4 regions of the Atlantibacter sp. genome follow, and region 3 is predicted to be linked to each of the others. Evidence: predicted binding sites of a transcription regulator. Region 3 holds the regulator's gene; each other region holds the start of a gene.
What was found. The regulator PurR, encoded in region 3, represses purine synthesis genes. The targets are predictions, from matches to a motif close to CANGCAAACGTTTGCNTG.

Region 1 (7,980 bases), on a different contig from region 3:
GGCGAAACCTACGCCTGCGCGCTGTCCAAAATCTACACCTTCGGCCCGACCTTCCGCGCTGAAAACTCCAACACCAGCCGCCACCTGGCGGAATTCTGGATGCTGGAACCGGAAGTGGCGTTCGCTACCCTGGACGATGTCGCTGCGTTAGCCGAAGGCATGCTGAAATACGTGTTCAAAGCGGTGCTTGATGAACGTCTGGACGACATGAAGTTCTTCGCTGAACGTGTGGATAAAGACGCGATTGGCCGTCTGGAACGTTTCATTACCGCTGACTTCGCTCAGGTGGATTACACCGACGCGGTGAAAATCCTCGAAACCTGCGGCGAAAAGTTCGAGAACCCGGTTTATTGGGGTGTCGATCTTGCCTCCGAACATGAACGTTATTTAGCTGAAAAACACTTTAAGGCACCGGTTGTTGTCAAAAACTATCCGAAAGATATTAAAGCGTTTTACATGCGACAGAACGAAGATGGTAAAACTGTGGCGGCGATGGACGTACTGGCGCCGGGCATCGGCGAAATCATTGGCGGCTCCCAGCGTGAAGAGCGTCTGGATGTACTTGATGTGCGTCTCGAAGAAATGGGCCTTAATAAAGAAGATTACTGGTGGTATCGCGATCTGCGCCGTTACGGCACTGTACCGCACTCAGGTTTTGGGCTCGGTTTTGAGCGTTTAATTGCTTATGTAACCGGCGTTCAAAACGTTCGCGACGTGATCCCTTTCCCACGTACACCGCGCAACGCCAGTTTCTGATCCAAAAAAAGCCGGGTTTCCCGGCTTTTTTACGTTCTGTTGTGTCAATTTTTGTCTACATAAATTCAACATTTGTGCGCTTCAACCTCTCTCTCCGACGGTTAACGTAACCGGGTATTACCTCGAAATAATTTTCATTAAAAAATATCCCCTATTTTCTTGCGTCATTTTTCAACCGCAGGCATAGCACATTTGGCTAAATATTACACAGACATCCAGCCATCTGAATCACCCTTTTTGTAAAGTGAGAATAATTGTCGTTAAGAGGCAGAAAAGCCGTTTATCAGAATTAAACATAAGGTTTTCATATATATAGATTAGGAACGGTTTAATATTGTTCAGCGGGGTGATTTATTTTGATGTGGTTCACAAAGTTCCCAAAAATACATAATTAGTTACACATTATTGCTTTTTGTTACTGTGTTTGCATATTTGTAGCACTTTCACTGTAGCTAATCCTTAATATGAATGGAAAGATGCCTCCAGACACAGAAAGACACCAAACTCTCATCAATAGTTCCGTACAGAATTATTGACGGCAGTGGCAGGTGTTCAAAAAAAACCAATGAGGGTAATAAATAATGATGAAGCGCAATATTCTGGCAGTGGTTATCCCTGCTCTGCTGGTAGCTGGTGCAGCTAACGCTGCAGAAATCTATAACAAAAACGGCAACAAACTGGACCTGTACGGAAAAGTAGTTGGTGAGCACGGTTTCGTGACTTCTGGTGACAACACCACCAACGGCGACTCTTCTTACGCTCAGATCGGCTTCAAAGGCGAAACTCAGGTTACCGATCAAGTGACCGGTTACGGCCAGTGGGAATACCGTGCTAAAGCCAGCAAAGAAGAAGGCAACCAGGACAACGTAACTCGTCTGGCATTCGCGGGTATCAAAATTGCTGACGCGGGCTCCCTGGACTACGGCCGTAACTACGGTATCGTATACGACGTAGAATCCTACACCGACGTTTCCCCGTCCTTCTCTGGCGAAACCTGGGCGGGCAGCACTGACAACTACATGAACAACCGTTCTACTGGCCTGCTGACCTACCGTAACAGCGATTTCTTCGGTCTGGCTGATGGCCTGAACTTTGGTATCCAGTACCAGGGTAAAAACGACCGTACCAACCTGAAAGCGGCTAACGGCGACGGCGTTGGTTACTCTCTGGGTTACAACTTCGCTGAAGGCTTCAGCGTAATCGGTGCATACAGCAACTCTAACCGTACCACCAACCCGGCTGGCGGTCAGAAAGCTGACGGTCGCGGCGAGCGCGCTGAAGCATGGTCTGTTGGTACTAAGTACGACGCCAACAACATCTACCTGGCGGCAATCTATGCTGAAACCCGTAACCAGACTGCTACCGGCCGTTCTGCCTACGACATCGCTAACAAAACTCAGAACGTTGAAGTTGTAGCTCAGTACCAGTTCGACTTCGGTCTGCGTCCGTCCGTATCTTACGTTTACACCAAAGGTAAAGACCTGGTTGATCCGGCTACCGGTTCTACTTACAACCGTGACCTGGCTGAATACTTCACCGTGGGTACTTACTACTACTTCAACAAGAACTTCAACGTATACGCTGACTACCGCATCAACATGCTGGACGGCGACGACGCTTCAACCGCACTGGTTGGCGTTGACGACCAGGTTACCCTGGGCGTAACTTACCAGTTCTAATCGATATAACCTCGTTATCGATAAGACAAAAACAGGGCTTCGGCCCTGTTTTTTTATGCCCAAAAGAGAAAAACACCGGATTTATCGAACGGTCAATCTTTTGCTGGCAAACGGTTGGCATTTGGTAAAACACCCGTTAACCTGATAGCGAATTTCCCTTCTGATATCACAATGGAACCTCGTCATGTTTGAGAACATTACTGCCGCCCCTGCCGACCCGATTCTTGGTCTGGCGGACCTGTTTCGCGCCGATGAACGTCCGACTAAAATCAACCTGGGTATTGGTGTTTATAAAGATGAAACCGGTAAAACCCCGGTTCTCACCAGCGTGAAAAAAGCCGAACAATATTTGCTGGAAAACGAAACCACCAAAAACTATCTGGGCATTGATGGTATTCCTGAATTTGGCCGTTGCACCCAGGAACTGCTGTTTGGTAAAGGCAACGCGCTGATTGCTGATAAGCGCGCCCGCACCGCCCAGACCCCTGGCGGCACCGGCGCACTGCGCGTGGCGGCAGATTTCCTCGCTAAAAACACTGACGTAAAACGCGTTTGGGTGAGCAACCCGAGCTGGCCGAACCATAAGAGCGTATTTAACTCCGCCGGTCTGGAAGTGCGTGAATACGCCTATTACGACGCGCAAAACCATACTCTTGATTTCGACGGTTTGTTGAGCAGCCTGGCGGATGCCCAGGCAGGCGATGTGGTGTTGTTCCACGGCTGCTGCCACAACCCGACCGGTATCGATCCGACGCTGGAACAGTGGCAACAGCTGGCGCAGCTTTCTCTGGATAAAGGCTGGTTGCCGCTGTTCGACTTCGCCTACCAGGGCTTCGCCCGCGGTCTTGAAGAAGACGCAGAAGGCCTGCGCGCGTTTGCCGCGCTCCATAAAGAGCTGATTGTCGCCAGTTCTTACTCTAAAAACTTCGGCCTGTACAACGAACGCGTAGGCGCCTGTACGCTGGTCGCCAGCGATGCAGACACCGTCGATCGCGCCTTTAGCCAGATGAAATCCTGCATCCGCGCTAACTATTCCAACCCGCCGGCACACGGCGCGTCCGTGGTAGCAACTATTCTCAGCAATGACGCGCTGCGTACTCTCTGGGAACAAGAGCTGACCGATATGCGTCAACGCATTCAGCGCATGCGCCTGCTGTTTGTGAGCACGTTGCAGGAGAAAGGCGCGAACCGTGATTTCAGCTTTATCATCCAGCAGAACGGCATGTTCTCGTTCAGCGGCCTGACCAAAGAACAGGTGCTGCGCCTGCGTGAAGAATTTGGCGTTTACGCCGTCGCTTCTGGCCGCGTTAACGTCGCGGGCATGACGCCGGATAACATGGCACCGCTGTGTGAGGCGATTGTGGCTGTGCTGTAATCGGCGAGAATAAACAACAAGGGCCGCATTCACGGCCCTTTTTATTACCAGACAGGCATTTCATCCTGCAGGAAAGGATTGTGCAGCCGTTCGTTACCCAGCGTAGACAGCGGGCCATGACCGGGAATAAAGGTCACATCATCGCCAAGCGGCAACAGTTTGCTTTTGATGGAATCAATCAGGTCGGCGTGATTCCCGCGAGGGAAATCGCTGCGCCCCACTCCGCCTTTAAAAATCACATCGCCGGAAATTAACAGCCGTGCGCGTTCGTCAAAGAAAACAATATGACCAGGGGTATGACCGGGGCAATGAAGCACCTGTAATGCCACGTTACCTACGGTCACGCTGTCGCCTTCGTTTAACCAGCGATCGGGCGTCAGCGGCTGGCACTCTTCCAGACCGAACATCTGGCTCTGTGCCGGTAATCCCTGCAGCCAGAATTCATCTTCTTTTTCAGGCCCGATAATCGGCACGCCATAATGCGCCGCCAGCTCTGCCGCAGCGCCGACATGATCGAGATGCCCGTGGGTCAGCAGGATTGACTGAATGGTCACGCCCTGCGCCGTCACGGCCTGTTGAATACGCGGCGCGTCACCGCCGGGGTCAACAATGGCCGCCAGACGCGTTTCTTCACACCAGATTAATGAGCAGTTCTGTGAGAACGCCGTGACCGGAATAATGTGGTAATTCATACCGCTCCTTTTATCCGGTAGTGACCGGATTCGTTCTACCAGTGCCTGAGTGGACCGGTATCAATATGCACAAAGTTACTACGCGGGTAGTATCCTACACCACCTGCCCGCAGAGACAACGCGGCTTTGCGAATATTGCTCAGGGAAATGCCGTCGATATGAAAATCCATAGCCTGGCCTTTGGTGTGATAGCTCTGTTTGGCTACACCACGGCTTCTGGCGCGTAATTCATTGTTGGTATCGAGAGAACGATAGCCTGAAATGAGCTGAACCGGCTTACGGGTCCCCAATAACCCTTGCAGACGGTACAACTGGTCGAACAGTTTCGGATCGATGCTTTTGATTTTATTAGCGCGATAATCCCGGAAGAAATGGTTAAGTTTTGCTAATTCATCCTGAATATAGCCTTTGCCATCGAAAAACTCCGCTTTAATGCTCTCTCCGGTATTGAGATTATTCAGCGTAAGAATACGAGGACGGGGCGTGGAAAGCGTAGCAAATGCCGGTACAGGCAGGATGGCGGCGCCGAGCGTCACGCCACCAAGCGCCAGCAATTTGCGGCGGTTAGCGTCAAATTTATCCATGATGTTCAGGTCTACAGTCAGTGTTGTGATTATATGCACTTCTGGCGCACGCAAGGCACCTTAACCGCCAAACCGCGACACGTCAAGGCTCTCAAACCCAGTAAAAACGGGCCTTACAGCGAAGTAGGCCCGTTTTTAGCTCCCATAGTTCGACAGCTTATTTGTTAGAAATTCTGTAGTTACCTGATTAATTGTTCAGCTTTCGGCAAGATTTGTGCGCCCGATCGCGCAGGGGAATCATAATTGTAAATATCCGATCTGAATTGTGGTTTGCCATCTGCGCCGACAAACGCCGTCATATAGTAAAGATTCACCGGAATGGTCTGGGGAATATTCACGTAACGGGTATCGCCCTGCTTCAGCGCATCGGAAATTCGCGTATCGTTCCATCCCGCATCCTGCAACAGCATATTCGCCAGTTCCGAGGCTTTATTCACGCGTACGCACCCGGAGCTGAGCGCCCGCGCATCCTTCTGGAACAGGTTATGATTCGGCGTGTCATGCAGGTAAATGGCATCCGAACTCGGCATATTGAATTTATACCGCCCCAGCGAGTTATGCGCGCCAGGTGCCTGCTGGAAGCGAAACGGTAAATTCGATGCGGTAATGGTTGCCCAGTCCACATTCCAGGGGTCGATCACCTCAGCTTTACCACTCCAGCCACGCAGCACCGTATAGTTATGACGCTCAAGATAGCCCGGGTCATTCCACACTTTCGGCAGGATATCCTTACGGGCCAGCGTCGGCGGTACGTTCCACGGTGGGTTCACCACCACGTTATTTAGCGCGCTGCTCATCAACGGTGTCTTGCGATCGGGACGCCCGACGATGACGCGGGAATCCAGCACCTGGCTGCCGTTCTGGTAATAGACCAGCGAATAGGCCGGGATATTCACCATAATGCCGGTCGTGAGCTTCTGAGGCAGCAGGCGCAGGCGTTGAATATTTAACGCCACCACAGCGGCGCGTTGATCGGGTGACATATTCAATAAGTCACGGGTGGACTGGCCAATCACGCCATCGGTGCCGAGACCCTGCGAGGCCTGGAAGCGTTTCACGCCTTCAACCAGTGTTTTGTCATAGATGCCGCGCGCCGCGTTTTTTTTCTGCATCGGCGCGGATTCAGTCACGGCTGCAGAAGGGCTGACCACGGCGTTTTTAGACGGCGGATCCCCCGGCAGTACGATATTGGGTGCGTTATCCAGCATACCGTTGCGCTGGAGAATTTCACGCAGCGCGCCGATGTCATTACTCCACTGCCCAGGGCGCAGTGAGGCGGTGGAAGTCAGTTGCGGCCACGGTCGCGAATCGGCCGCCAGACTCAACAGAAATTGATGCATCGCCTGATACTGCGGGTGCTGCGGCGCAAGGCTTTGCACAAAAGCAATAAGCGAGCCATTGTCCAACGCCACCTGCCACTGGTTCACCACCGACAGCGGCGCGATTTCCGCTTTATACGGCTTATCACTGTACAGCCAGCGATTCCCTTTCAACGGGATACCGGAGAGGTAATAGAGATAGCCCATCATGGCATCAGACAGCACCACATCGCGCGCCATGCCGGTAACGTCAGGGTTGGTCAACAGTTCGACCCAGGTAGTGAACTGCGGCTGGAAACCGGCGATGGCCACTTCGGCCAGTTGCTGCTGGAACGCCTGCACCGCTTCGCGGTTTTCCCACATGGGTTTAGCGTCACGCGCGGTATACAGCGCTGCCAGCGCGTCTATATAGACAGGGGCGTAACCCTGAGGAAGCTGGGACTGAAGCGTGGTTCGGGTCTGCGCGATACGTTCGCTATCGACCTGCGGCCCGATCCCGGCCATCAGCGCCGTCGCGGGAGATTGTGCCTGTAGTTGCAGCATAGAGCCAGGCTGATCGATTACCACCGCCGAGCCATCGGAAGGCACCAGATCGGGTTCCTGGGCGAACGCATTCGTCAGTGGCGCTAAACTGAGCGCCAGGCATAAGTGAATCGCGGACCACCGATAACGTTGAGCTTTTATAAGCAACATCCCTTGCCTCCTTATCATTTTTACATCATTCCCGTAAGCTCGGCTTCAGGATTACCTTCAGTATATAAAGAGAAAAAACCATTTGCCTTGCCAAATGTAAAGAAGTTTAAAGAAAAGAAAGTCTGAAAAAAAAGTCGGCAGACTGCGATTTTACGTGCTAAGCGGGTCGGCAAGTGATTGCGCAACGCGCGTTCAGAAAAAACGCTCGCATTGCTTTACAGAATTGAACGCCCGGACATTTGCAGTCCGGGCGCATTGATGGCGCTATCAGGAAGCGTCGGCAGTGCCTGGTAGCGCATCGGTTTGCGCAGCGGCAAACCCGCGCAGCCCCACAACGTGCACATGCTCGTGGTTCTGCACCACTTTACGCACCAGTTTATAGGTGGTGCCTTTTTCCGGGCTGATGTTTTCCGGCGCGGCGATGATTAACTGCATCTCCAGGCGGTCGCACAGCTCGAACAGGGTGGCGATAGAGCGGGCATCCAGACGGGCTGCTTCATCAAGGAAAAGCAGACGGCACGGCGAAATATCTTTGCCGCGCAAACGGCGCGCTTCGTCTTCCCAGCTTTGCACCACCATCACCAGGATCGACATCCCGGTCCCGATGGCTTCACCGGTCGACAGCGCGCCGCTTTCCGCACGCAGCCAGCCGTCAGAACCACGGTTAACCTCCACTTCCATTTCCAGATAGTTACGATAATCCAGCAGCTCTTCCCCAATGGTTTGCGGGGTGCGCTGGCCCATATCGATCTGCGGATTCAGGCGCTGGTACAGTTTCGCCAGCGCTTCCGAGAAGGTCAGGCGGTTGCTGTTAAAGAGATCCTGATGTTGCTCATGCTGCTCCGACAGCACATCCAGCAGCGTGGCGTGGGTTTCCCGCAC
Region 2 (7,980 bases), on a different contig from region 3:
CCTGCGCGCCATAGCCCTTCGATTAATGGCCGGGTATCCAGTTCGCCATCGAAAGAGAGAAACAACGCCACGGTGTGCGCCTCAACAACCGGCGCAAACGCCATCATACGTGCGGCACCCTGCTGGGCGGCGTGCAACTGTTGCTGCTGGGTAAGGGATTTTCGGCGTAATCTGATCTGCTGGCGGATTTGCTGGCGCGTTGAAATGGGTAAAGGCTGTTGGATCATGAAACAGTATCCTTCAGTGTGAAGGTGTCGCTGTTGGCGTGGCTGATTAGGTAGGGAAGGGAATCTCCGAGATGCCGCCGCAGGCTGTAACCCTTGAACCCTTGGTTCAAGGTGAATGTGTCGTCATGGTCTTAAGGCTTCTCGGACGAACCGAGCATGCTCACCGACCGTGGAGCGCCACATTCTGTTGGTATGAAATATCGGCTCAGGGGACTGGCCCGCTTGCGAACATCTCAGAGAAATTTTTTCTTCACGGTCACTCTACCATAGTAGACCCTGAAGTGTTATTCAAACTTCGGCCCTGTTCTCTCACTTATGCGACCTTGCTCAAGTAATGCCTGTTCAATGGTCTGCTGGAGCATTCTGATACGCTGTTCCATGCTTTCAGCGTAGTCGCGAGTCTTGGCCTTTTCCTGCGTTAGTTCATAGCAAATGTTGAGTGCTGCGATGAAGACTAACTGCTCGGTATTTGTGACTCTAGTGCGAACTTTTAAATCTTGCAACCGTTGATTCAGCTCTTCTGCAGCCTGATTCAACGCATCTTTTTGTTCAGGCGGACAATTCACCCGCAGTGAACGCCCAAAAATTTGGATATCGACTGGTTGTGCAGACATTCCACCTTCCTGCTGTTGACTCGCCTGCTACCGCAGCCGGGGCTGCGAAGGGGCGACACTATAGCTACCCTTATATGAAGATACAAGCCCTTTTCTGGTATCCCCAGGGCCCAAAGTGGTAGCATAACACGAACTTTTCCTCCCAACGACGATGAATGCGCATGTCTATACAGAACGCTTTACCTGGTTACGATGACGTTAACCAGTTACTCACCCAACAGGGTGTGGGACTGACGCCCGCCGAAATGCATGGCCTCATCAGTGGGATGCTGTGCGGCGGCAACCATGACAGTAGCTGGCAGCCGCTGTTGCACGACCTGACCAACGAAGGTCTGGCCTTTGGTCAGAACCTGGCGCAGGCGCTGCGCCAGATGCACTCCGCCACCAGCGATTCGCTGGAAGACGACGGTTTTCTGTTCCAGCTCTACCTGCCGGATGGCGATGACGTCACGGTATTTGACCGCGCCGATGCGCTGGCGGGCTGGGTTAACCACTTCCTGCTGGGCCTCGGCGTTACCCAGACTAAGCTGGATAAAGTTACCGGCGAAACCGGCGAAGCGATTGACGATCTGCGCAATATCGCCCAGTTGGGTTACGATGAAGAAGAAGATCAGGAAGAATTAGAAATGTCTCTGGAGGAGATAGTCGAGTACGTCCGCGTTGCCGCGCTGCTTTGCCACGACACCTTTAGTCGCCAGCAGCAGCCGACCGCGCCGGAAGTGCGTAAACCGACACTCCATTAATTTTCGTCACCGCGTAGGAGGCGCCATGACCCAACAGGAATTCCTTCGTCGTCGCCAGCAATTACTGGCAAAAATGGCGCCAGGCAGCGCCGCGTTGATTTTCGCCGCGCCGGAAGTGAACCGCAGCGCCGACAGCGAATACCCATTCCGCCAGAACAGCGATTTCTGGTACTTCACCGGATTTAACGAACCCGAAGCCTTGCTGGTGCTGATCAAAAGCGACGATACCCATAACCACAGCGTACTGTTTAACCGGGTACGCGATAAAACGGCGGAAATCTGGTTTGGCCGCCGTCTGGGGCAAGACGCCGCGCCGGAAAAACTGGCCGTAGACCGCGCGTTAGCCTGGGATGAGCTCAACGAGCAACTGTTCCAGTTGTTGAACGGGCTCGACGTGGTGTACCACGCCCAGGGCCAGTATGATTTTGCCGATACGGCGGTGTTCCACGCGCTGGATAAACTGCGTCGCGGCTCGCGCCAGAATCTCACCGCGCCCGCCACGCTTACCGACTGGCGTCCGTGGGTACATGAAATGCGCCTGTTTAAATCCGAAGAAGAGATCGCCGTGCTGCGCCGCGCCGGAGAAATCACCGCGCTGGCGCACACCCGGGCTATGGAGAAATGCCGCCCAGGAATGTTCGAGTATCAGCTCGAAGGCGAAATCCTCCATGAATTCAACCGCCACGGCGCGCGTTTTCCCTCTTACAACACCATTGTCGGTGGCGGCGAAAATGGCTGCATTCTGCATTACACCGAAAACGAATCGCAGTTGCAGGATGGCGAACTGGTGCTGATCGACGCGGGCTGCGAATACCAGGGCTACGCGGGCGATATCACCCGTACCTTCCCGGTCAACGGCAAATTTACCCCGGCTCAGCGCGACATCTATGACATCGTGCTGGCGTCGCTGGACGCGGCGCTTGAGCTGTATCGTCCTGGCACCTCAATGCTGGAGGTCACCCAGCAAGTGGTGCGCATTATGGTCACCGGCCTGGTGAAGCTGGGCATTTTGAAGGGCGATGTCGAGCAACTGATTAGCGAAAACGCCCACCGGCCTTACTTTATGCACGGCTTAAGCCACTGGCTGGGGCTGGATGTGCATGACGTCGGAGTTTATGGCCCGGATCGCTCCCGGACTCTGGAGCCGGGCATGGTGATTACCGTGGAGCCGGGCCTGTATATCGCGCCGGACGCCGACGTACCGCCGCAATACCGCGGCATCGGTATCCGGGTTGAGGACGATATCCTGATCACCGCCACCGGTAATGAAAACCTGACGGCAAGCGTCGTGAAGCGCCCCGACGATATCGAAGCGCTAATGGCTGCGGCGAAACAGCCATGAGTATCATCATCGTCGGCGGAGGAATGGCAGGCGCGACCCTGGCGCTGGCGATTTCCCACTTAACCCAGGGCAAGCTGGCGGTGCATCTGGTTGAGGCGACGCCGCCTTCCAGTACCGCACATCCTGGGTTTGATGCGCGCGCAATCGCGCTGGCCCAGGGCACCGTAGCGCATCTGGCGCGCATCGGCATATGGCAAAATCTGGTCGACTGCGCCACTGCCATTGAAACGGTGCATGTCAGCGACAGAGGCCACGCCGGGTTCGTCACCATCGACGCGCGCGATTATCAGATTGATGCGCTGGGGCAAGTGGTTGAGCTGCATGAAATCGGCCAACGGCTGTTTACCTTACTCAAACGCGCCCGTGGCGTGACGCTGCACTGTCCGGCCAGAGTGACAAAAGTCGTGCGCGACGAACAGCACGTCGATGTCACCCTGTCCAACGGCCAGCAGATTCGCGGCGCGCTGTTGGTAGCGGCAGACGGTTCGCGTTCCGCTATCGGCGAGCAGTGCGGCATCCGCTGGCAAAATATTCCTTATCAACAGTTGGCGGTCATCGCTAACGTTACCACCGCGCAGCCGCACCGTGGCCGCGCGTTCGAGCGCTTTACTGAAAATGGGCCGCTGGCAGTATTGCCGATGACCCAGGGGCGCTGTTCGCTGGTGTGGTGCCATTCGCTGGAAAACCAGCAGGTGCTGGACTGGAGCGATGCGCGGTTCTGCGATGAATTGCAGAAAGCGTTCGGCTGGCGGTTGGGCCGCATCACCCATGCAGGGGCCAGAAGCGCCTATCCGCTGGTGCTAAGCCGTGCCGAATCGTCGGTATCCCATCGCGTCGCGCTGGTGGGCAATGCCTCCCAAACGCTGCATCCCATTGCCGGGCAGGGGTTTAACCTCGGTATGCGCGATGTGATCACTCTGGCGGAAAACGTGGCGGCGGCCTGGCAAGCGGGGCAGGATGTGGGCGCCTTCGCGGTACTCAACGGCTGGCAGCGCCAGCGCGAGCCGGATCGCGAAGCCACCGTAGGCGTAACCGACGGGCTGGTGCATCTGTTTGCCAATCACTGGTCGCCGCTGGTGGTGGGGCGAAATTTAGGGCTGATGGGCGTTGAGATATTCACGCCAGCGCGCGATGCGCTGGCCAGGCGGACCCTGGGTTGGGTTGCGCGCTAAGGAGAAAAATGTGCAAAGCGTAGATGTGGCGATTGTAGGCGGCGGAATGGTCGGGCTGGCACTGGCGTGCGGATTGCAGGGCAGCGGCCTGCGCGTCGCGGTGCTTGAGCAGCAGCAACCGCAACCGCTGGCGGCGGATGCGCCTTTTGCGCTGCGGGTATCCGCCATTAACGCGGCCAGCGAAAAACTGCTGGAAAAGCTCGGCGTCTGGCAAGCCATTCTGGAACAGCGCGTCAGCCGTTATCACGGCATGGAAGTGTGGGACAAAGACAGCTTCGGGCGCATCGCGTTCGACGACAAAAGCATGGGCTACAGCCACCTCGGCCATATCATCGAAAACAGCGTGGTCCATCAGGCGCTGTGGGAGAAAGCCTCCCGTAACGCAGACACCACGCTAATTGCCCCGTCGCAGCTACAACAGGTGGCATTCGGTGAAAATGAAGCCTTTCTGACGTTGCAGGACGGCACCATGCTGACGGCGCGGCTGGTGGTGGGTGCGGATGGCGCGAACTCCTGGCTACGCAACCGCGCGGATATTCCGCTGACGTTCTGGGATTACGGGCATCACGCGCTGGTAGCGACGATCCGCACCGCAGAGCCGCACGGCGCGGTGGCGCGGCAGATTTTTCATGGTGAAGGCATTCTGGCATTCCTGCCCTTACCCGATCCGAACCTGTGCTCCATCGTCTGGTCACTGTCGCCAAAAGAGGCGGAGCGGTTACAGCAGTGCGATGTTGAGACCTTTAACCAGGAACTGTGCATCGCCTTTGATAACCGGCTCGGCCTGTGTTCAGTGGAAAGCGAGCGTCAAATCTATCCGTTGACCGGGCGCTATGCCCGCCAGTTCGCCGCCCATCGTCTGGCGCTGGTGGGCGACGCGGCACACACCATTCATCCGCTCGCCGGACAGGGCGTCAACCTCGGCTTTATGGATGCGGCAGAACTGATTGCCGAGATCCGCCGTCTGCACAAGCAGGGCAAAGATATCGGGCAGCACCTCTACCTGCGCCGCTACGAACGCAGCCGCAAGCACAGCGCGGCGGTAATGCTGGCGAGTATGCAGGGGTTTCGCGAACTGTTTGCCGGGAGCCATCCGGCCAAAAAACTGCTGCGCGATGTGGGGCTGAAGCTGGCGGATAAATTGCCGGGCGTCAAACCGCAGCTTATTCGTGAGGCGATGGGCCTCAACGACCTGCCTGACTGGTTACGTTAACTCGATCACACTTCCCTTTTCAGGCACTGAAAAGGGAAGCTTCTCCTCATTTGAATTATTCTAATTTGACCGGATTTTTCGAATTAGTTTTATTAATGTGGCGATTTTTGGCTTTTAGCGATTTCGTCCGAATTTCCGACGTAAATGCTTCCTCGTAAAAAATCACTCCCCTTTATGTTGCGTTTATGTGTCTGTATTCGCATTTTTCCAGTGAATTCCACTGTAGCCTTCTTTTCCCATTTTGGTCATAAGCTAATGTAATGACCCATTTTCGCGTGTGGTTTGTCCCCGCGTTAGATGGTAACGTCAGGCCAAAGGTAACGTTTGCGTCGGTGGCGGGAATGATGCCGACGCCGGGTTTCGTCCAGTAGTAAAGAGGCAACAGGCCTCTGCTGACTGAAAGAGGAAAAGATGGCTCAACAGACTCCTTTGTTCGAACAACATACGCTCTGCGGCGCGCGCATGGTGGATTTCCATGGCTGGATGATGCCGCTGCACTACGGCTCGCAGATCGATGAACACCACGCGGTGCGCAACGATGCCGGAATGTTCGATGTATCCCATATGACCATCGTCGACCTGCATGGCGATCGCACCCGCGAGTTTCTGCGCTATCTGCTGGCAAACGACGTGGCGAAGCTCACCCAGCCGGGTAAAGCGCTGTACAGCGGAATGCTCAATGCCTCCGGTGGCGTGATTGACGACCTGATTGTTTATTTCCTCACTGAAGATTATTTCCGCCTCGTTGTTAACTCTGCCACCCGTGAAAAAGACCTCGCCTGGATCACCCAGCACGCCGAACCGTATGCCATCGACATCACCGTTCGCGATGACCTGGCGCTGATTGCCGTTCAGGGCCCGCAGGCGAAACAGAAAGCCGCTACCCTGCTTACTGATGAACAACGCCAGGCCGTGGACGGCATGAAGCCGTTCTTTGGCGTGCAGTCCGGTGATGTGTTTATCGCCACCACCGGCTACACCGGCGAAGCGGGTTATGAAATCGCGATGCCGGTAGAAAAAGCGGTCTCTTTTTGGAGCCAGTTAGTTGAGGCAGGCGTGAAGCCGTGCGGGCTTGGCGCGCGCGATACGCTGCGCCTGGAAGCGGGTATGAATCTGTACGGTCAGGAGATGGACGAAGGCGTTTCACCGCTGGAAGCCAATATGGGCTGGACCCTTGCCTGGCAGCCGGAAGATCGTGATTTTATCGGCCGTGAAGCGCTGGAATCCCAGCGCGAAAAAGGCACCGACCAACTGGTTGGCCTGATCATGAAAGAGAAAGGCGTACTGCGTAATGACCTGCCGGTGCGTTTCACCGATGCGCAGGGCAACGTGCAGGAAGGCAAGATCACCAGCGGATCGTTCTCACCGACCCTGGGCTACAGCATTGCGCTGGCACGCGTTCCCGCCGGGATCGGCGACACCGCCATCGTGCAGATCCGTAACCGCGAAATGCCGGTTATGGTCACCAAACCGATTTTTGTTCGCGCCGGTAAGCCGGTCGTTCAGTAACTGTTTCGTTATTCGGAGAAAAAGAAATGAGCAATGTGCCAGGTGAACTGAAATACAGCAAAGAGCATGAGTGGCTGCGCAAAGAAGCGGACGGGTCTTACACCGTTGGGATTACCGAACATGCGCAGGAACTGCTGGGCGACATGGTATTTGTCGATCTGCCGGACGTTGGCGCAACCGTCAGCGCGGGCGATGACTGCGCGGTGGCGGAATCCGTGAAAGCGGCATCCGACATTTATGCGCCAATCAGCGGTGAAATCGTTGCGGTAAATGACGCCCTGAGCGATTCACCGGAGCAGGTGAACAGCGAGCCGTATGGCGCAGGCTGGATTTTCCGTATCAAAGCCAGCGACGAATCTGAGCTGGAAGCGCTGTTAGATGCCGCAGGTTACGAAGCGCTGTTAGAAGACGAATAAATACGCGTCATCCTTCATGTTGCAGGGGCGCTGGCTTCTGCAACATGAACAATTTTTCGAGTATCACCCGTTACCAATCGATTCACTGCACGTTTCAGGAACCCTCGCTCATGACCCAGACCCTCGACCAGTTGGAAAACCGCGACGCGTTTATTGACCGTCATATCGGCCCGGATAGCGAGCAGTTGCACACCATGCTCAACACCGTTGGCGCGGACTCCCTTGATGCCCTGACGGCGCAAATTGTCCCTGCGGACATTCAGCTGGCGACGCCGCCCGCGATTGGCGAAGCGGCTACCGAATTTGCAGCGCTGGCTGAACTGAAAGCCATCGCCGCCCGCAACAAACGTTTTAAAACCTTTATCGGTATGGGCTATGCCGCCGTGCACACACCGCCGGTGATCCTGCGCAATATGCTGGAAAACCCAGGCTGGTACACCGCCTATACGCCGTATCAGCCGGAAGTCTCGCAGGGGCGTCTTGAAGCGCTGCTGAACTTCCAGCAGGTGACGATTGACCTGACCGGTATGGATATCGCCTCGGCCTCCCTGCTGGATGAAGCCACGGCAGCGGCGGAAGCGATGGCGATGGCCAAACGCGTCAGCAAACTGAAGAATGCGAACCGCTTCTTCGTGGCGGCTGACGTACACCCGCAAACGCTGGACGTGGTGCGTACCCGTGCCGAAACCTTCGGCTTTGACGTGATTGTCGATGAACCGCAAAAGGTGCTCGACCATCAGGACG
Region 3 (7,980 bases):
TTTGCTACCCTAAAGCCACACTAAATTTGTGGAATTTAGTGAAACATAATAAGGAGTGAAGCAATGTCGTTCGAATTACCTGCATTACCGTATGCCAAAGAGGCCCTCGCGCCGCATATCTCCGCTGAAACCCTGGAGTACCACTACGGCAAGCACCATCAGGCCTATGTCACCAATCTGAATAACCTGATCAAAGGCACCGCGTTTGAAGGAAAATCACTGGAAGAGATCGTGCGCAGAGCTGAAGGTGGGGTTTTCAATAACGCTGCACAGGTGTGGAACCACACCTTCTACTGGCACTGCCTGGCACCTCAGGCGGGCGGCGAGCCGACCGGCGCGCTGGCTGACGCCATCAACAAGGCGTTTGGCAGCTTTGCGGAATTTAAAGCGCAATTTACCGATGCGGCTATTAAGAACTTTGGTTCTGGCTGGACATGGCTGGTGAAAAAACCCGACGGCGCGCTGGCGATTGTCTCAACCTCTAACGCAGGGACACCGCTGACCAGCGACGCTAAACCGCTGCTGACGGTGGACGTGTGGGAACATGCTTACTACATCGATTACCGCAACGCCCGCCCGCAGTATCTGGAGCACTTCTGGGCGCTGGTAAACTGGGAGTTTGCGGCGAAAAACTTCGCCGCCTAAGCCCCATCACGGAGAAGGTCGCCCTTCTCCGTTTTTTTATTCCGCCGCACACAGCGTCTCGCGTTCACGTCTTGAAGACAGCACCACCAGCGCCAGCCCGACCGCCGCAATCATTGCGCCCATCACCGGCACCATGCTGAACCCTAACCCCGCCTGGATCACCGCGCCGCCTGCCGCCGCGCCCAGCGCATTGCCCAGGTTAAACGCCCCGATATTTACCGATGACGACAGTCCCGGCGCTTCGCTGGCAACGCGCATTACGCGCATCTGCAACGGCGGCACCACCGCAAAGGTCGCCGCGCCCCATACCACCATGCTCAGCGCCGCGCCAAATTCACTGCGCGCCAGCCACGGAATAGCGGCCATAATCACGATCAGCAGCAGTAAAAAGCCTTTCAGGGTGCCGGTCACGGATTTATCCGCCAGTCGGCCACCCAGCCAGTTGCCGAGGGAAAAACCGACGCCAATCAGCACCAGCATCGCGGTAACAAACAGCGGCGTGGCGTGGGTAACGTGCTGCAATACCGGCGAAATATAGGTATAGAGCGTAAACATCGCCCCCGCGCCTAAGACGGTGGTTAACAGTGCGCTGACCACCTGCGGACGCATCAGTACCGATAACTCTTTTTTCACGTCCGGGCGTTCGCCTGCGCCGCCTTTCGGCAGCGAGAACCACAGGCTAACCATCGAAATCACACCGAGGCCCGCCGTCGCCAGGAACGACATCCGCCAGCCGATAGTCTCGCCGAGCCATGTGGCAGCAGGCACGCCGCCGATATTGGCAATCGTCAGGCCCATAAACATCGTGGCGACCGCGCTGGCCTGTTTATGCTTCGGCACTACGCTTGCCGCGACCACCGACCCCAGGCCAAAAAACGCGCCGTGGTTCAGGCTGGTGATAATGCGTGAGACCATTAAAGTGGCGTAATCCGGCGCGATGGCGGAAAGCACATTGCCGAGGGTGAAAATCGCCATCAGGAAGATCAGCGCGCTGCGCCGTGCGCGATGAGACAAAAGCAGCGTCATCAGCGGCGCGCCAACCATCACCCCCACCGCATAGGCGCTGATGAGCATTCCGGCTGCGGGGATCGAGACATCGACACCTTTGGCGATGACGGGCAACAGCCCCATCGGTGAAAACTCAGTCGTGCCGATCCCAAACGCGCCGATAGCCAGCGCCAGCAACGGATAATTTATTTTCATAGGTGAATTCCAGAAATCGTGTCGCTTCACGTGTGTTTACTACACGGCGACCTGTCGCAAAAAAGAAGCAAAGAGTGACATTTGTCACATCAGAAAGGAAGTAACCATTTTGGCAAAAGATTTTTGCGCAAATGTGAATAATGAAGTGAAACAGAGGTGGGAGCCAGGAAAGGGAACCAAACACCAAAAAATAGCCATTTTCTGGTGTTTGTAATTGCCAAACGCGGTCGAAATGCAATTTCTGTTTAGTTCAGTACCGCAACTAAACCGGTTGCCACAATCAGTCCCAGCACGATAACGGTCGTCACCAGAGAAAATTTCAGGTCTGTGCTCATTTTTGCTCTCCTTGTTACCCACATTAAAAGTGTGTGCAGATCATTTTTGCATAAATTCAGACAAAATTACCACGGGATTTAAGCTGATATGCGTTTTCCCTCTTCCCCTTTTGCGCAAGATCAGACAAAATCCGTCGCTACCTTATTTTTCACCAGCCATTGACCCCCTCCTTTTAATGTCGCAATCCCCGACATACTGCAACCGAAATGTTGCGGACCGAGGTTGGCATAGGCAAACGTTTAACCTGTGATGAACAGGGGCTCGGAGAGGGTCTGGAGTAACAAGAATGGCAACAATAAAAGATGTCGCTAAACGCGCAAACGTTTCCACTACAACTGTGTCGCATGTGATTAACAAAACCCGCTTTGTTGCGGAAGAAACGCGCAATGCAGTTTGGGCAGCCATCAAGGAATTGCACTATTCCCCGAGCGCCGTGGCGCGCAGTTTAAAAGTTAATCACACCAAGTCTATCGGTTTGCTGGCGACCAGCAGCGAAGCGCCCTATTTTGCTGAAATTATCGAAGCCGTGGAAAACAGTTGTTTCACCAAAGGCTATACGCTGATCCTCGGTAACGCCCATAACAACCAGGAAAAACAGCGCGCCTATCTGTCGATGATGGCGCAAAAGCGCGTCGACGGTTTACTGGTGATGTGCTCCGAATACCCGGAATCCCTGCTGTCGATGCTGGAAGAGTATCGCCATATTCCGATGGTGGTGATGGACTGGGGCGAATCCAAAGCCGACTTCACCGACTCGGTGATCGATAACGCTTTCCAGGGCGGTTATATGGCCGGGCGCTACCTGATTGAGCGCGGCCACCGCGAAATCGGCGTGATCCCCGGTCCGCTGGAACGTAACACCGGCGCGGGCCGTCTGGCCGGTTTCCTGAAAGCGCTGGAAGAAGTGCAAATCAGCGTGCCGGAAAACTGGATTGTGCAGGGTGATTTCGAGCCGGAATCAGGTTATCGCGCCATGCAGCAGATCCTCTCACAGCAGCCGCGCCCTACTGCGGTGTTCTGCGGCGGCGATGTGATGGCGATGGGCGCGATTTGCGCCGCCGATGAGATGGGCCTGCGGGTGCCGCAGGATATTTCGGTGATCGGTTATGACAATGTGCGCAACGCGCGCTATTTCAGCCCGGCGCTGACCACCATTCATCAGCCAAAAGATTCCCTGGGCGAAACCGCGTTTAATATGCTGCTCGACCGCATCGTGAATAAGCGTGAAGAGTCACAAACCATCGAAGTGCATCCGCGCCTGATTGAACGCCGCTCCGTCGCGGACGGTCCGTTCCGCGATTACCGCCGTTAATCTTCCTGGAGCCGGTTATTCCGGCTCCATCAACCACTCCCGGTTCAGCGTTTCGCTATCGCCCAGATAATCCAGCAGCCACAGCAGCGCAGGCGAAGTATCGGTCTGCTTCCAGGTGAGGCAGCACGGGGAGTCCGGGAACGGGTCGTCCAGTTCCAGCTTTTTCCAGCGCCCTGCCACCACCGGGTCGTGCGCCACATGCGCAGGCACCATGCCGACGCACAAGCCGTTGTTTAAACACGCCACCGCTGTCGCCCAGTCTGGCACCACTACGCGGCGCTGATTATCCAGCAGCCAGGTGGTGCGCTTGGGCAACGAGCGCGAGGTATCTTCCAGTACCAGCGACGGCCACTGGCGCAGTTGGTCATCGCTGAGCGGTGTTGGTTCCGCCGCCAGCGGATGGCTGGCGCTCACCACACACTGCCAGCTTAGCGGCCCCATATCGCGAAACGCGAACCGTCCGCCCACCGGGATCGCCTGGGTCGCGCCAATCGCCAGCTCGACGCGCCCGTCCGACAGCGCATCCCACACGCCGTTAAACACTTCCTGGGCGACAATCAGTTCCACATCGTCGAAATGGCGATAGAAATCGAGGATTAGCTGGCGGGTGCGCGTCGGTTTGACGATATTATCGACCGCAATAGAGAGCTGCCCGCGCCAACCGTTGGCGATCTGCTGGCATTGCTGGCGCGTGACCATCATTTTTCTGATAACAGAACGGCCCTCTTTTAAAAACCACGCCCCGGCAGGCGTCAGCTCCACTTCCCGGTGACGGCGGATAAATAGCGGAACCGCCAGCCATTCTTCCAGTTGTTTAACGGTATAGCTCACCGCCGACGGCACCCGGTGCAGTTCCTGCGCCGCCGCGCTGAAGCTGCCGTTACGCGCCACCGCATCAACCACTTCCAGTGAATATTCAGACCACATGTTCTGCCTGCAAAAAATTTGAAAGGAACGTGCAAATATTAACGTTTCACAAGGACGATTGCACTTTTGTACACTCCTGCGTCCGTAATAAGCGTTATCAGATCAAAAAAGAAGAGAATTACCATGCGTCCTTCACGAGGTTTTTTAGTGTGGCTGGCAGGGTTAAGCGTTCTGGGCTTCCTGGCTACCGATATGTATCTACCGGCGTTTGCCGCCATTCAACAGGATTTGGGCACTGAGGCGTCCGCCGTCAGCGCCAGCCTGAGTTTGTTCCTGGCCGGGTTTGCCGTTGCGCAACTGGCGTGGGGGCCATTGTCTGACCGCTATGGTCGTAAACCGATTTTACTGGCTGGCCTGAGCATTTTCGCCGTGGGCTGTCTGGGCATGCTGTGGGTAGACAATGCCGCCATGCTGCTGGCGCTGCGCTTTGTCCAGGCGGTAGGCGTCTGTGCCGCTGCCGTAACCTGGCAGGCGCTGGTCACCGATTATTATCCGGCGACCCGCACCAACCGCATTTTCGCCACCATTATGCCGCTGGTGGCGCTGTCGCCTGCTCTCGCCCCGCTGTTAGGCAGCTGGCTGCTGCATCATTTCGACTGGAAAGTGATTTTCCTGGTGCTGTTTGCCGTCACCCTGGTATTGATGATCCCGGCGCTGCGCCTGAAACCGCGCGCGCCGTCGCACCATGCCGATGCGCCGTCGCTCAGCTTCATGACGTTGCTGCGTTCCAAAACCTACCGTGGCAACGTGCTGATTTACGCGGGCTGCTCCGCCAGCTTCTTCGCCTGGCTCACCGGCTCGCCGTTTATCCTTAATGACATGGGTTACGGACCGACGGCCATCGGCCTGAGCTATGTGCCGCAAACCATCGCGTTTCTGATTGGCGGTTACGGCTGTCGCAGCGCGTTGAAAAAATGGCACGGCCCGCAGATGCTGCCGTGGCTGTTGATCCTGTTTGCGCTGAGCGTGGTCGGCACCTGGGGCGCAGGGCTAATGCCGAATGCCAGCCTGACGCTGGTGCTGATCCCGTTCTGCCTGATGGCGGCGGTGAACGGCGCAATTTATCCCATCGTGGTGGCATCTGCCCTGCAACCGTTCCCCCAGGCGACCGGCCGTGCCGCCGCGCTGCAAAACACCTTGCAGCTGGGCTTGTGCTTTATTGCCAGCCTGGCAGTGTCCTGGTTGGTCTCTTCCGCACCATTGCTCTCTACCACCAGCGTGATGCTGTCTACCGTGCTGATTGTCGCTCTGGGCTATCGCATGCAGGCCACTGACCGCGCAACCGCGCGGCTGCGTGAGCCTGCAACCTCATCGCAAAGCGTCTGATCCGCCTTGCAAATTTAATTAGACTGCTAATCATTTTTTATTGAACGTCTGTTGGGTGAGTTCTATACTGATTGGCAGTCTTTTAAAAATAAAAGTCTCTACGGATTTTCATTTAGCACCACGGACGGCCTTTAAGGTAAGGGCCTTCTCCCTTCCTCTGTTCTCGTCGGATTTCAGGCTCGCGGATTATCCCGCGATTTCTCGACGCCCTGCATTCAGGGCGATGTTCACCGCACAGTGATGGAGAAGCTATGAGTTCATCGTGTATAGAAGAAGTCGAGCTACGGGACAATCAGTGGTTCCGTATTGTTAATGACCTGCTGAGCAAAGCGGGTGTCGCCATTAATGGCCCTTCTCCCACCGATCTCCAGGTCAAAAATCCCGATTTTTATAAACGCGTATTGCAACAGGGATCGCTCGGTCTCGGCGAAAGCTATATGGACGGCTGGTGGGAGTGCGAACGGCTGGACCAGTTTTTTACCAACGTGATTAAAGCGGGCCTGGAAAACCAACTGCCGACCCATTTTAAAGATACCTTGCGGGTGTTGAGCGCGCGGATCTTCAATCTTCAGACGCAAAAACGCGCCTGGAGGGTGGGTAAAGAGCACTACGATTTAGGCAACGATCTGTTCAGCCTGATGCTGGACGGGCAGATGCAATACTCCTGCGGCTACTGGAAAACGGCTGACAATCTCGCCGACGCCCAGCGCGATAAACTGCGGCTGGTGTGTGAAAAACTCCAGTTAGAACCGGGGATGCGTTTACTGGATATCGGTTGCGGCTGGGGCGGCATGGCGGAGTTCGCCGCGCGGGAATATGGCGTCTCGGTGACCGGTGTGACCATCTCCGCCGAGCAGCAGAAAATGGCGCGGGACCGCTGCCAGGGGCTGGACGTCACTATCCTGTTGCAGGATTATCGCGAACTGGACGATCGCTTTGACCGTATCGTTTCGGTAGGCATGTTTGAACACGTCGGCCCGAAAAACTATGCCACCTATTTCGAGGTGGTGAACCGTAATCTTAAACCCGACGGGATTTTCTTATTACATACCATCGGCTCGCGCAAAACGGATAACAACGTCGACCCGTGGATCGATAAGTATATTTTCCCCAACGGCTGCCTGCCTTCTGTGCGCCATATCGCCGACGCCAGCGCCCGCCATTTTGTGATGGAGGACTGGCACAATTTCGGTGCAGATTACGATAAAACCCTGATGGCCTGGCATGCGCGGTTTATGGAAGCGTGGCCATCGCTTGCGGACAATTATTCAGAACGTTTTAAACGCATGTTCAGCTATTACCTGAACGCCTGCGCCGGGGCGTTTCGCGCCCGGGATCTGCAACTCTGGCAGGTGGTATTTAGCCGTGGGATCGAAAACGGTTTACGCGTGGCGCGCTAAACAAAACCCCGGTTTCCCGGGGTTTTTTGTGGCTTATGCGTCAGGGATTATCGCGGCCGCGTCACGCGCCGCCAGTACGCGTTCTACCGTATCCACCACCGCCTGGGTTTGCGGATCGATTTCAATATTAACCCGCTGGCCGAGCTTTTTATTTCCTAGCGTGGTGCGCTGAAGCGTCTCGGGAATTAAATAGACGCAGAAGCGGGTGGCGGTCACCTCGCCTACCGTCAGGCTAATACCATCGATGCCAATAAATCCTTTATGCAGGATATACTTCATCAGGGTGGCGTCCTGCGGCTTAAACCAGATTTGGCGGTTATTTTCCGAGGTTAATATTTTGGATACTTCCGCCGTGGTCATAATATGGCCAGACATCAAATGTCCGCCAATTTCATCACTGAATTTCGCGGCGCGTTCGATATTCACCTTATCGCCGACGGCCAGCTCGCCCAAATTAGTGATTCGCAGGGTTTCTTTCATTAAATCAAAGCTTACCTGGTTGCCATCAATCTGCGTGACAGTCAGGCAACAGCCGTTGTGCGCGACCGATGCGCCGGTTTCAAGGCCCGGCAGCAGCGACGGCGGTAATTCCACCACATGGGTGCGGAAATTCGGTTTTTCATCAATGGCGATAATTTTCGCCACGCCCTGGACAATACCGGTAAACATAAGGCTAACTCCTGAATAACAGTAAACTGGCGAGGTGCCATTCACATAATGCATGCACAATAACAGGTGAAAATTGCGCATGCCAGTAGGTTGCACAATTCACTGGCTTAATAATGAACTCCCGCTACAATAGTCTGACTATTCCCCTGCAACCTCTTCTTG
Region 4 (7,980 bases), on a different contig from region 3:
CAATTTCTGTAAGTTGCGGCTGCTGCTGTCGAGGATGGACACCACTTCTTCCTGCTCCGCCGTGAGCGGCCCCACCACCCGATCGGCCAGCAGTTCGGTCCCTTCACGCAGGCTGGCGAGGGGGGTTTTCAGCTCATGGGATATGTGCCGCAGGAACTGATGACGCTGAGATTCCAGCCAGGACAAGCGTTCGCTTAACCAGATCACCCGCTGCCCTACTGAACGCAGCTCGCGTGGCCCTTTAAACATCACCGAATCGCCCAGTAATTCGCCCTCACCCAGCCGGTTAATCATCCGTTCGATGCCCTTCACCGGGCCGATAATCATTCGGGTAAACAGCACGACCAGGCCCAGGCTGACCAGAAAAAGAAGCATCGCCTGCCAGCCAAAGAATTGCCCCCGGGAGGCGATATCCCGCTGTAATTGCTGCCCACGAGAAAACACCACGCTGCGCGTGGTTTGCACCATTTCACTGTTGGCTTTGGCGAAGGCGTCCAGATGGTCGTCCGCCGCGTCGGCGAGCCCGCTGTCTTTACATTGCAGTTGCGCCAGCGCGTCAAGATTGTCCTTTAGCCGCTGATAAAGGGCTTTATCCGGCAGGACGATGGCATGGGATTCAAGCATCTGCGCATAACGCTGGCGCTGCGTTTGATACACCTTTTCAAGGGTGGCGTCATCCAGCACGCAATACTGCCGATAGCTGCGTTCCATTTCCAGCGCGGCATTGGTCATGGCTTCGCTGCGCCGGGCGTCGATCAGGGTTGTGCGGTTAGTGCGTGCCGCCTGTTTGCTGAGATCGTTCAGGCTCTGCCAGGCCTGCCAGGCCAGTACCAGCAAAGGCAGCAGGATCAGTAAAAAGGCCATAACGACCAATTGGCGCAGCGAGCGTGGAAAGAGGGACCAGCGTTTCACCAGGATTCCCTTTCAGAGAAGTTGTAGCTGGATGCTAACTGACATCAGGGGCACAGAAAAGGGTGAAACGTAGAAACGACAAAGGCAGGGAAAAATCCCTGCCTTTGTCGTGAAATAGGCGGTGCCTTACTCAACGTGTCGCCCGGGGTCAGATAAAGCAAAGCTATTATCAATAGTTGGACGGCAGGCACCTTTTTGTGCGTCATTCGAAGTTTATGTAGCGCTCGCGTGGGGCTGACATAAGAAGGTGAATGAGCCACTGGCGATTATTATGCATCAACTGTGCCAATAAAGCCAACAAATATATAATAAACTGATAAATAAGAGTTTATATATATTTAAAATTTTGTATCCCGTCGGTTCAGGAAAGTTAAAAATGTCGCCAATAAGCAACACAACTGGGCCTTGAAATATTTAGCTATAAAAATCAAATAAATAGGCGTCTCCTTTTGGAGACGCCTTACTTTGCGCATTGTCGCAAAATTGCGACAGACATTTTTTGGGCCCTATTAACCCAACTGCTTACGCGCATTACGGAAGATACGCATCCAGGGGCTATCCTCACCCCAGTTCTCCGGGTGCCAGGAGTTGCTGACGGTACGGAATACGCGCTCCGGATGTGGCATCATCAGCGTCACGCGGCCGCTTTCACTGGTCACCGCCGTGATCCCGTTCGGCGAGCCGTTCGGGTTAGCCGGGTAGGTTTCAGTTACCTTGCCAAAGTTATCCACGTAGCGCAGCGCCACCAGGCCTTTGCTTTCCAGTTGGGCCAGATGGGTAGCGTCACGCACTTCCACGCGGCCTTCGCCGTGAGAAACCGCAATCGGCATCCGGGAACCGGCCATGCCGTCCAGCAGCAGCGACGGGCTGGAGGTTACTTCCACCAGGCTGAAACGCGCTTCGAAGCGATCGGAGTAGTTACGTACAAAGCGCGGCCACAGGTCACTGCCCGGGATCACTTCACGCAGATTGGACATCATCTGGCAGCCGTTGCACACGCCCAGCGCCAGCGTTTGCGGACGGTGGAAAAAGGTCTCGAACTCATCGCGCACGCGGCTATTGAACAGGATTGATTTCGCCCAGCCTTCGCCCGCACCCAGCACGTCGCCGTAGGAGAAACCGCCGCAGGCCACCAGCGCCTGGAACGATTCCAGCCCGGTGCGGCCCGCCAGCAGGTCGCTCATATGCACGTCGATGGCGTCAAAGCCCGCGCGATAAAACGCCGCTGCCATCTCTACATGGGAGTTAACGCCCTGCTCGCGCAGCACCGCCACTTTCGGACGCGCCCCGGTAGCGATAAACGGTGCGGCGATATCTTCCGCGATATCAAAGCTCAGTTTTACGTTCAGGCCCGGATCGCTTTCGTTGGCTTTGGCTTCATGCTCCTGATCGGCACACGCCGGGTTATCGCGCAGGCGTTGCATCTGCCAGGTGGTTTCCGCCCACCACATACGAAGCGTGGAGCGGCTTTCGCTGAACACCGCATGGCCGTCGGCAGTCAGGACAAAACGATCCCCGGCTACGGCTTTACCCAGATAGTGAACGCAATCACCCAAACCATGCGTTTTCAGGATCTGCTCAACCGCTGCGCGATCTGCCGCCGCCACCTGGATCACCGCACCCAGCTCTTCATTAAATAATGCCGCCAGGCGATCGTTGCCCAGGGTCGCGATATCCGCTTCAACGCCGCAGTGACCGGTAAAGGCCATTTCCGCCAGTGTCACCAGCAGGCCACCGTCGGAACGGTCGTGGTAAGCCAGCAGTTTATGCTGCGCGACCAGCGCCTGGATGGCGTCGTAAAAGCCTTTCAGCTTCGCCGGGTCGCGCACGTCTGCCGGTTTATCGCCCAGTTGACGGTAAACCTGCGCCAGTGCAGTAGCGCCCAGCGCATTGTGCCCTTCGCCCAGGTCGATAAGCAGCAGGGCGTTATCGTCGGTAGAAAGCTGCGGCGTCACGGTATGGCGTACATCTTCTACGCGGGCAAACGCGGTGATCACCAGCGACAGCGGCGAGGTCATTTCACGGGTTTCATTACCTTCCTGCCAGCGGGTTTTCATCGACATGGAGTCTTTGCCCACCGGAATGGTCAGACCCAGTTGCGGGCACAGCTCCTCGCCCACGGCTTTCACTGCATCGTACAGGCCTGCGTCTTCACCAGGGTGGCCTGCGGCGGCCATCCAGTTTGCGGAAAGCTTGATGCGTTTGATGTCGCCAATCTGGGTCGCTGCGATGTTAGTCAGCGCTTCCCCTACCGCCAGACGGCCTGACGCGGCGAAATCGAGCAGTGCCACCGGCGCGCGTTCGCCCAGGGACATGGCCTCGCCGTAGTAGCTGTCGAGGCTGGCAGTGGTGACCGCGCAGTTAGCAACTGGGATCTGCCACGGACCGACCATCTGATCGCGCGCCACCATGCCGGTGACGGTACGGTCGCCAATGGTGACCAGGAAGGTTTTTTCCGCCACCGTCGGCAGATGCAGTACGCGGTTAACCGCGTCGGCAATGGAGATAGCGCTACAGTCCAGCGCCTCGCCCACCGCCTGCAAACGCTCAACGTTGCGGGTCATTTTCGGGGTTTTGCCCAGCAACACGTCCAGCGGCATATCGATGGGTTGATTATCGAAGTGGCTGTCGTTAAGCGTCAGGTGCTGTTGTTCAGTCGCTTCGCCAATCACCGCATACGGCGCGCGCTCGCGGCGGCACAACTCGTCAAACAGCGCCAGCTGTTCCGGCGCAACCGCCAGCACATAACGTTCCTGAGATTCGTTACACCACACTTCCAGCGGGCTCATGCCCGGCTCGTCGTTCAAAATATCGCGCAGCTCGAAACGCCCGCCGCGACCGCCATCGCTTACCAGTTCCGGCATGGCGTTAGACAAGCCACCCGCGCCAACGTCATGAATAAACAGAATCGGGTTAGCGTCGCCCAACTGCCAGCAGCGGTCGATCACTTCCTGGCAGCGGCGTTCCATTTCCGGGTTGTCGCGCTGTACCGAAGCGAAATCCAGGTCAGCATCCGACTGGCCGGACGCCATTGACGATGCCGCGCCGCCGCCCAGACCGATATTCATCGCCGGGCCGCCCAGCACGATCAGCTTCGCGCCCGGTGGGATATCGCCCTTTTTCACGTGGTCGGCACGGATGTTGCCAATCCCGCCCGCCAGCATAATCGGCTTGTGGTAACCGCGCAGTTCAACGCCGTTGTGGCTGTTAACCTGCTCTTCATAGGTACGGAAATAGCCGTTCAGCGCCGGGCGACCAAATTCGTTGTTAAACGCCGCGCCGCCCAACGGGCCTTCAGTCATGATATCCAGCGCGCTGACGATACGCTCCGGCTTGCCGAAATCCTGTTCCCAGGGCTGCTCAAAGCCCGGAATGCGCAGGTTGGAGACCGAGAAACCCACCAGCCCTGCTTTCGGTTTCGCGCCGCGCCCGGTGGCGCCTTCATCGCGAATTTCGCCGCCGGAACCGGTGGCTGCGCCCGGCCACGGGGAGATCGCTGTCGGGTGGTTATGGGTTTCAACCTTCATCAGGATATGCGCCGCTTCCTGGTGGAAATCATATTGCCCGGCTTCGTGGTCCGCGTAGAAGCGCCCTACTTCAGAGCCTTCCATCACCGCGGCGTTGTCTTTATAGGCAGACAGCACGTGGTCCGGGGTTTTCTCAAAGGTTTTCTTGATCATTTTGAACAGCGACTTCGGCTGCTGTTCGCCGTCGATCACCCAGTCGGCATTGAAGATTTTATGACGGCAATGTTCAGAGTTGGCCTGGGCGAACATATACAGTTCGATGTCGTTCGGGTTACGCCCCAGAGTGGTGAACGCATCTTGCAAATAATCGATTTCATCTTCGGCCAGCGCCAGGCCGAGACGAATATTGGCCTCTTCCAGCGCGGCGCGTCCCTGCCCTTGCAGATCGACGCGTTGTACCGGCGCAGGCTGATGAAGGGCAAACAACTGCTCCGCCTGCTCCAGCGAGGCGAACACGGTTTCCATCATTCGGTCATGCAACTCTGCGGCGACCTGTTGCCACTGGGCCTCGGTCAGGGTGCTGGCCTCGACATAATATGCCACGCCGCGCTCAAGGCGCTTAACGCTTGCCAGGCCGCAGTTATGGGCGATATCGGTGGCCTTGGAAGACCAGGGGGAGAGGGTGCCAGGACGCGGCGTAACGACAATCAATCGGCCTGATGGCGCATGGCTGCTGAAGTTCGGGCCATATTTCAACAGGCGTTCGAGTTGCGCGTGTTCTTCGGTGGTCAGTGGAGCGGTGATGTCAGCAAAATGAACATACTCGGCGTAAATGTCACTCACCGGCAGGTGAGCATCGTTAAAGCGGGCCAGCAGTTTGTTAATACGAAATGCCGACAAAGCGGGCGAACCACGCAGAATTTCCATCATCAAAACTCTCTCGTCTTCGGGCGTGAGCGGCGCTCACAGGGGCGCATGGAGAAAACGGGCGTCATTATAATGAATCCGGCACGCCGACGAAACCGTTTGCGTAGAAATAAAATCGTCAATCGATAGCGCCTATAAATGTGATTGAAAGCGCGAATAAGTTGCCTCATGCGGTTTTATTAAGCAAAATGCCGCTCATTCAACAATAAAAACCGCATATTCATGACGATATTTAGCTGAGCCCCTTTCCAGCACAGAGAATTAACTATTTGAAAAAATTAAAGATTAATTATCTGTTTATCGGCATCGTGACCTTGCTGCTGGCCGTGGCGCTTTGGCCCGCCATTCCCTGGTTTGATAAAGCCGAAAATCGTATCGCCGCGATAAAAGCCCGGGGAGTGCTGCGCGTGAGTACCTTGTCCAGCCCGCTGATTTATAACCGGGTTAACGACAAAGTGGTGGGCCTGGATTATGAACTGGCCCAGAGCTTTGCCGATTACCTGGGCGTGAAGCTGCAAATCACCGTCCGTCCCACCATCAACAAACTGTTCGACGATCTGGATAACGGTACAGCGGATATCCTGGCGGCAGGCCTGGTCTATAACCAGGAGCGCAGCAAAAACTATCAGCCCGGCCCCACCTATTACTCGGTTTCCCAACAGCTGGTGTATCGCGTCGGTAAAACCCGCCCTAAAACCCTGGCCACGATCAGCGACGCGCAACTGGCTATCGCGCCTGGACACGTGGCGGCTAACGATCTTCAGGTGCTCAAAGCGCGTAAATATCCCGATCTGAACTGGCGTGTGGATGAGCACAGTAACAGCAACATGCTGTTAGGGCAGGTCGCAGACGGCACGCTGGATTACACGGTTGCCGACTCTGTGGCAATTAATTTGTTCCAGCGCGTCCATCCGCAAATTGCGGTGGCGCTGGATATCACCGATGAGCAGCCGGTCACCTGGTTCAGCCTGCGCGACGGGGATAATACGCTGTCCGCCGCCCTGCTCGACTTTTTCAATCAGATCACCGAAGACGGTACCCTGGCGCGACTGGAAGAAAAATACCTCGGTCACGGCGATGACTTTGACTATGTCGATACCCGCAGCTTTTTACGCGCGGTGGACAGCGTTCTGCCGGACCTGAAGCCGCTGTTCGAAAAGTACGCCACGGATATCGACTGGAAACTGCTGGCGGCCATCTCGTACCAGGAATCCCACTGGGACCCGCAGGCCACCTCGCCCACCGGCGTGCGTGGCCTGATGATGCTCACCCGTAACACGGCGCAAAGCCTCGGCTTATCCGATCGGCTCGACCCGGAACAAAGCATTAGCGGTGGGGCCCGTTATTTAAAAGATATGATGAGCAAAGTGCCGGAAAGCGTGCCTGAAGAGGAGCGTATCTGGTTTGCGCTGGCGGCGTACAATATGGGGTATGCCCATATGCTGGACGCCCGCGCCCTGACGGCGAAACAGAAAGGCAACCCGGATAGCTGGGCCGATGTGAAGCAACGGCTGCCGCTGCTCAGCCAGAAGCCGTATTACTCGAAAACCACCTATGGCTATGCCCGTGGACACGAAGCCTATACGTACGTGGAAAACATCCGTAAATATCAAATCAGCCTGGTGGGATATTTAATGGAGAAAGAAAAGCAAGCCGAACAGCAGCGCCAACTTGCCGAGGCTTACCCCGTCGCCCTGCCGGGGGATATGCCGGCTACCCCTTTCGCAATGCTTCCTTTTGGGCCTTTTTCTCAAGCCGCCTTACCCGAAAGAAGTCGCTTAACAGTGCCGAACACGTTGGGGCAAGTACCCCCTCAATAACCTGCATATGGTGATTCATGTGTGGATGAGCCGGGATATTCATTAGCGACCCTACTGCGCCAGTCTTGGCATCGCGCGCGCCGAATACCAGAGTACCGATACGGCTGTGCACCATCGCGCCCGCACACATGATGCAGGGTTCAAGGGTCACGTAAAGAGTGGTATTCAGCAGACGATAGTTTTGCAGCACCATGCCGCCCTGGCGTAGCGCCATAATTTCCGCATGGGCGGTAGGATCGTGGCGGCCAATGGGGCGGTTCCATCCTTCACCGATAACGCGGTTATCCTGCACCAGTACCGCGCCGACCGGCACTTCCCCTTCATCCCATGCCCGCTGCGCCAGGGTTAATGCATGACGCATCCAGTATTCATGGGAAAATTCAGTCTCTGACACGCTGCACTCCAGGCGAAAAAAAGCGGGCGCATTATACCCAAAATCCATGGCCATGCATCCGTAAGGCGCACGTTGAGGGGCATTATTCCAGTTGCTGGAGTTCGCCGCGCGGCGTAACGCGCCAGCGGTGCTGGCAGAAATAGAGCAAGGGGTTGTCCTGGCGAGAATCGCTATAGCCGCTGTACAGGCGAAGCGGTGTGCCGAGTTGTTGCTCAAGTTGCGCCACTTTTTCATGGCCAAGACAGCGCAGAGTCAGTACCCAGCCACCGTGACGCCGGTCGATCATGCTGGCGATGATTTTCACTTTCGGTAGCCAGGGTGTATCAAAATAAACCTGTTCAACCAGCGGCAGCGGCGAACCGGTAATCAACCACACGTCGGCGTCTGAGCTTTCCAGATAAGCGGTAAGGCGCTCGTGCACCACCGGGAAGGTGATTACCTGGCCGCGAAACCAGGCGAC

Region 1: a site for PurR is predicted at 2,539-2,556, ahead of RT120_RS01915 (amino acid aminotransferase). Genes of this name have one in related genera too.
Region 2: a site for PurR is predicted at 5,625-5,642, ahead of gcvT (glycine cleavage system aminomethyltransferase GcvT). Genes of this name have one in related genera too.
Region 4: a site for PurR is predicted at 5,395-5,412, ahead of purL (phosphoribosylformylglycinamidine synthase). Genes of this name have one in related genera too.

Annotation. Positions count from the first base shown of each region.
Region 1 is NZ_DAMBQK010000001.1:425,565-433,544, reverse strand. It holds gene asnS (asparagine--tRNA ligase) at 1-756, shown strand, start outside; gene RT120_RS01920 (porin) at 1,338-2,435, shown strand; gene RT120_RS01915 (amino acid aminotransferase) at 2,620-3,810, shown strand; gene RT120_RS01910 (MBL fold metallo-hydrolase) at 3,855-4,502, opposite strand; gene RT120_RS01905 (YcbK family protein) at 4,538-5,086, opposite strand; gene ldtD (L,D-transpeptidase) at 5,266-7,098, opposite strand; gene mukB (chromosome partition protein MukB) at 7,366-7,980, opposite strand, start outside.
Region 2 is NZ_DAMBQK010000004.1:141,719-149,698, forward strand. It holds gene RT120_RS06090 (5-formyltetrahydrofolate cyclo-ligase) at 1-227, opposite strand, end outside; RNA gene ssrS (6S RNA) at 287-470, opposite strand; gene zapA (cell division protein ZapA) at 512-841, opposite strand; gene RT120_RS06105 (YecA family protein) at 1,003-1,584, shown strand; gene pepP (Xaa-Pro aminopeptidase) at 1,610-2,926, shown strand; gene ubiH (2-octaprenyl-6-methoxyphenyl hydroxylase) at 2,923-4,098, shown strand; gene ubiI (FAD-dependent 2-octaprenylphenol hydroxylase) at 4,109-5,311, shown strand; gene gcvT (glycine cleavage system aminomethyltransferase GcvT) at 5,723-6,820, shown strand; gene gcvH (glycine cleavage system protein GcvH) at 6,847-7,236, shown strand; gene gcvP (aminomethyl-transferring glycine dehydrogenase) at 7,347-7,980, shown strand, end outside.
Region 3 is NZ_DAMBQK010000009.1:29,204-37,183, forward strand. It holds gene sodB (superoxide dismutase [Fe]) at 64-645, shown strand; gene RT120_RS10315 (MFS transporter) at 682-1,848, opposite strand; gene RT120_RS10320 (YnhF family membrane protein) at 2,094-2,183, opposite strand; gene purR (HTH-type transcriptional repressor PurR) at 2,471-3,496, shown strand; gene punR (DNA-binding transcriptional activator PunR) at 3,512-4,423, opposite strand; gene punC (purine nucleoside transporter PunC) at 4,547-5,749, shown strand; gene cfa (cyclopropane fatty acyl phospholipid synthase) at 6,001-7,149, shown strand; gene RT120_RS10345 (riboflavin synthase subunit alpha) at 7,183-7,818, opposite strand.
Region 4 is NZ_DAMBQK010000003.1:275,145-283,124, forward strand. It holds gene RT120_RS05300 (HAMP domain-containing sensor histidine kinase) at 1-912, opposite strand, end outside; gene purL (phosphoribosylformylglycinamidine synthase) at 1,422-5,309, opposite strand; gene mltF (membrane-bound lytic murein transglycosylase MltF) at 5,576-7,126, shown strand; gene tadA (tRNA adenosine(34) deaminase TadA) at 7,020-7,520, opposite strand; gene yfhb (phosphatidylglycerophosphatase C) at 7,603-7,980, opposite strand, start outside.